2 regions of the Sphaerisporangium cinnabarinum genome follow, and region 2 is predicted to be linked to the other one. Evidence: riboswitches for the same ligand, from Rfam matches in the RefSeq annotation. Region 2 holds a riboswitch; the other holds the start of a gene.
What was found. Region 2 has a riboswitch for FMN ahead of ribD (bifunctional diaminohydroxyphosphoribosylaminopyrimidine deaminase/5-amino-6-(5-phosphoribosylamino)uracil reductase RibD). Riboswitches for the same ligand answer to the same signal wherever they lie in the genome.

Region 1 (4,204 bases), on a different contig from region 2:
CGCGAGCGACGCCTGCGGGCCGGTGAGCGTCCCCGCCTCGTCGAGCCGCGTCATCTGCGCGACGAGGAGCTGGAGCTGCGTGATCGTCGAGAGCATCCGGGTGAGGCGCTCCTGCACCATCTGGTTCGCGGCGAGCGGGCGCCCGAACTGGACGCGCTGCTTCGCGTACGCGACCGCGGCCTCGTAGCACGCGACCGCGTGCCCGACGGCGGCCCACGCCACCCCGAGGCGGGTCGCGAAGAGCACGCGCGAGGTGTCCTTGAACGACCGCGCGCCCGGCAGGGCGTTCTCGGCGGGGACGAACACGTCGTCGAGCACGACGTGCGCCTGCCAGATCGCGCGGAGCGACACCTTGCCGGTGATGGTCGTGCCCGTGTAGCCCGGGGTGTCCTGCGGCACGACGAACCCGTGGACCTGACCATCGCCGTCGTCGCCGACGAGGCGCGCCCACACGACCGTGATGTGGCCCGACGACCCGTTGCCGATCCACTTCTTCTCGCCGTTCAGCACGTAGCCCTCGACGCCGTCGCGCGTCTCCTTGCGCGCCGTCGTCTCGAGCGAGACGGAGTCCGAGCCGTGGGTGGGCTCGGTGAGCGCGAACGCACCGAGGATCTCCCCGCGCGCCATCGGCTCGGCGTACTTCGCCCGCTGCTCGTCGGAGCCGAGCATCTGGATGCTGCGCAGCGCGAGACCGCCCTGGACGCCGCAGATCGTCGCGACGGAGCCGTCGCCGCGCGACATCTCCATGGCGGCGAGGCCTGCCGCGAGCTGGCTCACGTGCGGACGACCGTCGACGTCGACACCGTCGCGCAGCAGGTCGAGCTCGCCCATGCGCTTGACGAGGTCGAACGGGACCTCGGCACGCTCCCAGTAGTCGTCGATGACGGGCAGCACCTCGTCCTGGACGAACTGCCGGACGCGCTGCAGGTGGGCGCGGTCCTCCTCGGTCGCGTCGGCGAACGCGCCGGCGTAGTCGAGGTCGAGCGGGGTCGCGAGGTCGTAGGTGGGCTCGGTGACGCCGGGCATGATCGGGGTGGTGGGCATCGGTGCTCCCCTGGGAGGGCGGCTGCGGTCGGTCGACCGTCCTCGACGCGGTTGCCCGGGGTGCGGGCCCGGCGTCGGCGGCGGTCCCTCCCATAGTGCAGCGATACCCCGTCTCAGTCAATCGAGACGGGGTATCGAGGTGGCTGGACTGGGCGGCCGGCGGTCAGGCGGGCGCGCCCGCCGCCGCGGCGTCCGCCTCGGCAGCGGCGGCCGCGCGGCGGTTGACGCGCCACCACACGAAGAACCCGACGAGCGTGAACGCGCCGTAGAACACGTACATGAACGCGGACGCGTAGAAGCCGGCGGAGATCAGCAGCGGCACGCCCACGACGTCGACGGCGACCCAGACGAGCCAGAACTCGACCCAGCCCTTCGCCATGCCGTACGTCGCGAGCAGCGAGCCCATGAAGATCCACGCGTCGGCCCAGACCGGCTCGTACGACTCGAGCGCGCGGAACACGGGGGTCAGCAGCGCCGTGCCGCCCACGAGCGCGACGACGAGGAACGCGCGCTGGCGCCACGACGCCCAGCGCGGCACGACGGCGACGCCGTGGCTGTCCGCGTCGGCGTCGCCGAGCCGCGCCTGGGTCTTGCGCCACTGCACCCACCCGTACACCGAGACCACGACGAACATGACCTGGCGACCGGCCTGGCCGAGCAGGTTGACGGGGTTGGGCGTCGCGAACACCGCGCCGAGGAACACCGTGAGCAGCAGGAGGTTGCCGACGATGCCCACCGGCCACGCCCACACCTTGCGCCGCATGCCGCCCAGCGCCGACGCCAGGCCGAACCCGTTGCCCACGATCTCGCGCCACAGCAGGTGCTGGCCGCCGATCGTCAGCTGCGCGTCGAACAGCGCGTGGATCAGGTCCATCGGATGTCCTCGTCCTCCCGGGCACGAGCGCTCCGGGGTGAGGGCGGGCGGCATTGCCGGGCCACGGGGCCCGACGGCGTCGCTCACCACGGCGAGGCCGCGCCCCGTCGCGCGGGCTCGCGAGAGCCCGGCCGAGGACGGCCGCGCCGCACGTGCTTCCTCCCATCCGGACTGTCACCGTCGGTCCTGGAGTTCCACCAGGTCAACCGCGCGTGGGCGCGGGTCGCGGACTGTCACCGCCGGCTCGGAATTGCACCGACCCCGGAGCACGTTCGTGCGTACTGCGTTCTGCAACCGCCGATGCTACTCGCGCATTCCCCCGGCACAGGACTCGCCCCGCACCGTCCCACGGACTGGGACACGAGGCGATCCTGCGCCGCCGAGCAGGTGGTCCTGGTCCGTCCGCGGGCGCAGACGGACCAGGACCACCTGTTCGGCGGGGCGGGGCGGGAGGGGTCAGGCCAGGGCGTCGCGGACGGCGCGCGCGACGTCGTCCGCGACGCCCTGCGCGTCCGCGTCCGCGTCCACCACGGTCACGACGACGCGGCGCGCCGCGGGCACGCCGTCCCCGCTGCGCTCCTGGGCGGCGCCGTCCGGCGCGGCGTACCGGCCGACGGCGGCGCGGCGCAGGTCCGCGAACGCCTCCTCGAGCTGGGGGCGCAGGTCCTGCTCGGGGGAGCGCAGCCACCGGCGCAGGAGCGCGTTGTGCACCGCGACGACGGACGCCGCGAACGCGATGGACGCCGTCGAGCGACGCTCGTCCGGCGGGAGCGCGTCGCGCAGGTACGCCGTGAACGCGCGCTCGTAGCGGTGGGTCGTGACGAGCTCGCGGTCGCGCAGGGCGGGCACCTGCTGGAGGAGCTGCCAGCGGGCCAGGGAGGTCTCGCGCTGCCCGACGTGGTGGTCGAACACCAGCCGCGCCGCGCGGCACACCTCGAGGTACGGGTCGACCGTCGGGTCGGGCGTGAGGTGACCCTCGGCGTCGGGCACGGGCCGCGTCGCGGCGAGCATGACGACGACCTCGTCGAGCAGGAGCTCGTGGTCCGCGAAGACCACGTCCTCCTTGGACCCGTAGCGGCGGAAGAAGGTGGCGCGGCTGACCTGGGCGGCGTCGGCGATCTCCTCGACGGTCGTCTGCTCGTAGCCCTTGCGGGTGAAGAGCTCGATCGCTGCGTCGACGGCCTGGGCATGGGTGCGGCTGCGGACGTCGGTCATGCACCGGACGGTACACCGGTACCCGGCGCTCGCCCGGCCCGGGGGCGGTGGCCCGGCGGCGGCGCCGGGTGCGAGGCTGGTGCCATGCCGGACCAGCCCCGCGTGCACGCGATCCACGTCGCGAAGGCCCGTCGGCTGCCGACGCGGGTCGTCGCGTCGGTCGAGGCCGAGGAGGGCAGGGGCCTCGTCGGCGACCGGTACCACGGGTCGAAGCACCGGCACGTGACGATCCAGACGCTCACCGACCTCGCGGCCGCCTCCGCGGACCTCGGGCACGAGATCGACCCCGGTCTCACGCGGCGCAACGTCACGCTCACCCACGGCGACCTGCCCACGAAGCCCGGCTCGTTCCTGCGGATCGGGGACGTCGAGCTCCAGGTGCTGCGGATCGCCGCGCCGTGCCGGCTGCTCGACGACTGGATCGCGCCCGGCGCGATGCGCGCGATGCACGCGCGGGGCGGCGTCGTGTGCCGTCTGCTGTCGTCCGGCACGGTCCGGGCCGGCGACGTCGTGGTGTGGGACGAGGCGGCCGCCGGCGGGGCGTGAGCCCCGGGGCGGCCTCCGGTCCGACGGTGGCCGGGCGCGTGCCGTCGGCAGCGGCGCCCGTGCTTCGACGGTAGACCCGGGATGGCCTCCGCGTCGACGGCCGGGGCGGGTGAGACGACGGCCGTCCACAGGCCCGGAGGTCGTCCACAAACCCGGTGCCGTGGGCCCCGCCGGGTGGCACCATGGCGGCCATGCTCGTGACCCTCGCCGCGACGGCGTCCCCCGGGACGCTCGACGACGCCACCGACCTCGGCTACCTGCTGCACAAGCACCCGGACCGGGCGCAGGTGTTCGACCTTCCCGTCGGCCGCGCGCACGTCTTCTACCCCGAGGCGACGGCGGAGCGGTGCGAGGCCGCGCTCTTGCTCGAGGTCGACCCGGTGGGGATCGTGCGGAACAAGCGGTTCGGCGGCGGCGACGCGTTCGCGCTCGCGCAGTACGTGAACGACCGCCCGTACGCCGCGTCGTCGATGGTCGCGGTCGCGCTCGGCAAGGTGTTCGCGACGGCGATGAGCGGCCGGTGCG
Region 2 (4,204 bases):
CGCCCACGTCACCGAGTTCGACGGCGAACGCGCCATCGTCGTCACCCGCTACGACCGCGTCCCCGACCCCGACGAACCCACCGGCACCGCACGCCTCCACCAGGAGGACGCCGCCCAGGCCCTCGGCATCAACACCCGCGACCCCGAACGCAAGTTCCAGCACGGCCGCCGCTTCCCCTCCCTCGCCGCCATCGCCCGCACCCTGCGCGACGACGGCACCCGCCCCGACCCCCTCCTCGCCCTCACCACCCTCAACCTCGCCCTCGGCAACACCGACGCCCACGCCAAGAACATCTCCGTCCTGCGCCACGCCGACGGCACCGTCCGCCTCGCCCCCGCCTACGACATCGCCATGCACCTCCACCACGACCACGCCTCCCGCGTCTTCGCCATGGACGTCGCCGGCGAACGCGACATGGACCGACTCACCACCGACCACCTCGTCACCGAGGGCGCCACCTGGGGGCTGCCCCGCCGACGCGCCCAGCGCGTCGTCGCCCAGACCCTCGACGGACTCCTCGCGGCGCTCGCGGACATCGACCGCGACGCCCACCCCGGCGTGAGCCGGCACGCCTGGCGCACGGTCGAGCGGCGCACCGCCGACCTCCGCCGCGGCTTGGTCGCCTGAGCACGGCCTCCTCTCGCGCCGAGCAGGTGGTCGTGGCGGGTCCGCGTGCCCCCCACCCACCAGGACCGCCCGCTCCACCCACCAGGACCGCCTGGTCGGCCGCTGCGCGACGACGGGCACCTGGGCCGGTCGTCGCGCAGCGGCGTCGACATGATCAGAGCGAGCGCTGGAGCAGGATCGTGTCGACCCAGCGGCCGTGCTTGAACCCGACGGCGGTCAGGCGACCCGCCTCCACGAAGCCGAAGCGGCGGTGCAGCGGGAGCGACCCGGCGGCCTCGGGGACGTCGGCGACGACGGAGACGACCTGCCGGACCCCCGCGGCGGCCAGCGCCTCCAGGAGCGCGGCGAGCAGCGCCGTGCCGACGCCGCGCCCGGCGTGGGCCGGGTCGAGGTAGATCGTGTCCTCGGCGGTGTGCCGGTAGGCGGGCTTGGGGCGCCAGGCGGACGCGTACGCGTAGCCCGCGACGACGGTGCCGCGCGGGGAGCCCGGTTCGGCCGGACCCTCCACCTCGGCGACGAGGAACGGCAGGCCGCGCGCAGCGACGTCGTCGAGCTTGCGGTGCCCCGCCGGGACGTCCCAGACCTCCTCCTCGAACGTCACGCACGTGTCGCGGACGAACGGGGCGGCGATCTCGGCGACGCGGGGCAGGTCGTGCACCGTCGCCGGGCGGACCGTCACGGCGGGCACGGGCACGGGTCGGTCGGGCGCGAGGGGGAACGCGGCGGGGATCGGACCGGGGGCGGGGGAGGGGAGGTCGCTCACGCGACGAGGGTACGAGCGCCGGGCGCCGGCCCGCGCCCCTAGGCTGGGGCGCATGGCAGCCCTCATCGCACCGAGCATCCTGTCCGCCGACTTCGCGAACCTCGAGCGCGACCTGAACGCGATCGCCACGGCGGACTACGCGCACGTCGACGTCATGGACAACCACTTCGTGCCGAACCTGACGCTCGGGCTGCCGGTGTTCGAGCGCCTGGCGCAGGTGTCGCCCGTCCCCATCGACGCGCACCTCATGATCGAGGACCCGGACCGCTGGGCGCCGTCGTACGCGGAGGCGGGCGCGGCGTCGGTCACGTTCCACGCCGAGGCCGCTGCTGCCCCTGTGCGGCTCGCTCGCGAGCTCCGGCGCCTGGGAGCCCGCGCGGGGGTCGCGCTGCGCCCTGCCACGCCCGTGGAGCCCTTCCTGGACCTGCTGACCGAGGTGGACATGATCCTCGTCATGACGGTCGAGCCGGGCTTCGGCGGGCAGTCCTTCATCGAGGGGACGCTGCCCAAGATCCGGCGGGCGCGCGAGGCCGTGAGCGAGTCGGGCCTCGACGTGTGGATCCAGGTCGACGGGGGAGTGTCGCGCACGACGATCGAGCGGGCTGCGGACGCGGGGGCGAACGTCTTCGTCGCCGGGTCGGCGGTGTACGGGGCGGAGAACGTGCCGGCGGAGATCCAGGCGCTGCGCGAGCTGGCGGAGGCGTCGGCGCACGCCCACTGATCCGGGAGCGAGGAAGGGGCTCTCCGCGGCGAGAGCCCCTTCTCTGTCTCCGATAAAATAGTGTGCCAAGCGCAGATCCCTCGACCCACCGACCGCGTGAGACTCACCAATCAGCACCGAAGACCGGGCGTCGACGCGGGGAGACCCGCGGCTCGGGAGAGCTCACCTGTCGGGAAGGCCGTCCTCGCCTCGGGCCGCAGACGTCTCGACGGACCACCGACCTCCCTGTCGCAGGGGATACCGGAGTAGCATCGGCGGTTGCAGAACGCAGTACGCACGAACGTGCTCCGGGGTCGGTGCAATTCCGAGCCGGCGGTGACAGTCCGCGACCCGCGCCCACGCGCGGTTGACCTGGTGGAACTCCAGGACCGACGGTGAAAGTCCGGATGGGAGGAAGCACGTGCGGCGCGGCCACGCCTCGGCGCGTGGTGCTCCGGCGACCCGTCGGTGCACCCGTCGCGAGGTGGCGGCCTCGCCGTGGTGAGCGACGCCGTCGGGCCTTCGTGGCTCGACCCGCCGCCCGCCCTCACCCCGGAGCGCCCGTGCCCGGGAGGAGGACGATGGGCGAGCACCCCCGCACCCTGACGATCGACGCCGCGATGGCGCGCGCGCTCGCGCTGGCTGCCCGAGGACCGGCGCACGGGCCGAACCCCCGCGTCGGGTGCGTCCTGCTGGGCCCACCGGCCGGCGCACCCGTGGCCGAGGGCGCGCCCCCCGGCTCGCTCGACCCGCACCCGCGGCCCGTGCTCGCCGAGGGGTGGCACCGGGGCGCAGGGACGCCGCACGCGGAGGCAGCGGCACTCGCCGACGCACGGGCGCGCGGCGTCGACGTCACCGGCGCGACGGCGGTCGTCACGCTCGAGCCGTGCGCCCACACCGGTCGTACCGGCCCGTGCGCCGACGCGCTCGTCGCGGCGGGCGTGGCGGAGGTCGTGCTCGCCGTCGACGACCCGAACCCCGTCGCCACGGGCGGCGCGCACCGGCTGCGTGCCGCAGGGGTGCGCGTCGTGCGCGGCCTGCGCGCCGCAGAGGGTGAGGAGCTCCTGCGCGTGTGGCTCACGGCCGTCCGGCGCGGCACGCCGTACGTGACGCTCAAGACGGCCACGACGCTCGACGGCTACGTCGCCGCCGAGGACGGGACGAGCCGGTGGATCACCGGGCCCGCGGCGCGCGAGCACGCCCACCGCGTGCGCGCGGAGGTCGACGCGATCGTCGTCGGCACGGGCACGCTCCTGGCCGACGACCCGGCGCTCACCGCGCGGGTCCGCACCCACGACTCCTCGCGCACCGCAGCGCAGAACCCCGTGAGCGCCGTGCGTCTGGCGGAGCACCAGCCGATGCGGGTGGTGGTCGGGCTGCGGGGGATCCCGCCGACGGCGCGGGTGCGCGCGGCGGGCGGCGAGCTGGTGCACGTGCTGACGCGGGACGTCGGTGAGGTGCTGGAGAGGCTCGCGGAGCGGGAGGTGCGGCACGTGCTGGTGGAGGGCGGTCCGACGCTGGCGACGGCGTTCCTGGCCGCGGGTGCGGTGGACGAGCTGCACGCGTACGTGGCCCCGGTGCTGCTGGGGAGCGGTCGACGGGCGGTGGACGGGCTGGGCGTGGCGACGATCGCCGACGCGCACCGGTTCCGCACGGTGGAGGTGAGGCGCGTCGGGGACGACGCGCTGGTGGTGTCCAGGAAGAGCGTGGAAGGACGGGTGGGTTGATGTTCACGGGGATCGTGGAGGAGATCGGGAGGGTCCGGGGTATCGGGTTCCCGGGCGGCGAGGGGGAGGACGCGGTGCTGACGGTCGAGGGGCCGCTGGCCGTGTCGGACGCAGGCCTGGGCGACTCGATCGCGGTGAACGGGGTGTGCCTGACGGTCACGAGCCTCGGGGGCGACGGGTCGTTCACGGCGGACGTCATGCCGGAGTCGCTGCGGCGCACGGCGCTGGGTGACCTCGTCGCGGGGTCGCCGGTGAACCTGGAGCGGGCCGTCCGGGCGGACGCGCGGCTGGGTGGTCACGTGGTGCAGGGGCACGTGGACGGTGTGGGCGCGCTCGTGAGCCGCGCGCCGGGGGAGCGCTGGGACGACCTGGTGTTCTCCGCCCCT

Region 1: linked by a shared signal. The riboswitch ahead of pnuC (nicotinamide riboside transporter PnuC) and the one ahead of ribD (bifunctional diaminohydroxyphosphoribosylaminopyrimidine deaminase/5-amino-6-(5-phosphoribosylamino)uracil reductase RibD) in region 2 are both predicted to bind FMN.

The regions. Positions count from the first base shown of each region.
Region 1 is NZ_JBVHRG010000011.1:85,721-89,924, reverse strand. It holds gene ACZ4MO_RS15920 (acyl-CoA dehydrogenase family protein) at 1-1,044, opposite strand, end outside; gene pnuC (nicotinamide riboside transporter PnuC) at 1,208-1,918, opposite strand; FMN riboswitch at 2,068-2,191, opposite strand; gene ACZ4MO_RS15910 (TetR family transcriptional regulator) at 2,375-3,133, opposite strand; gene ACZ4MO_RS15905 (MOSC domain-containing protein) at 3,218-3,679, shown strand; gene ACZ4MO_RS15900 (3' terminal RNA ribose 2'-O-methyltransferase Hen1) at 3,871-4,204, shown strand, end outside.
Region 2 is NZ_JBVHRG010000004.1:185,515-189,718, forward strand. It holds gene ACZ4MO_RS08110 (HipA domain-containing protein) at 1-628, shown strand, start outside; gene ACZ4MO_RS08115 (GNAT family N-acetyltransferase) at 783-1,391, opposite strand; gene rpe (ribulose-phosphate 3-epimerase) at 1,444-2,112, shown strand; FMN riboswitch at 2,391-2,516, shown strand; gene ribD (bifunctional diaminohydroxyphosphoribosylaminopyrimidine deaminase/5-amino-6-(5-phosphoribosylamino)uracil reductase RibD) at 2,673-3,818, shown strand; gene ACZ4MO_RS08130 (riboflavin synthase) at 3,818-4,204, shown strand, end outside.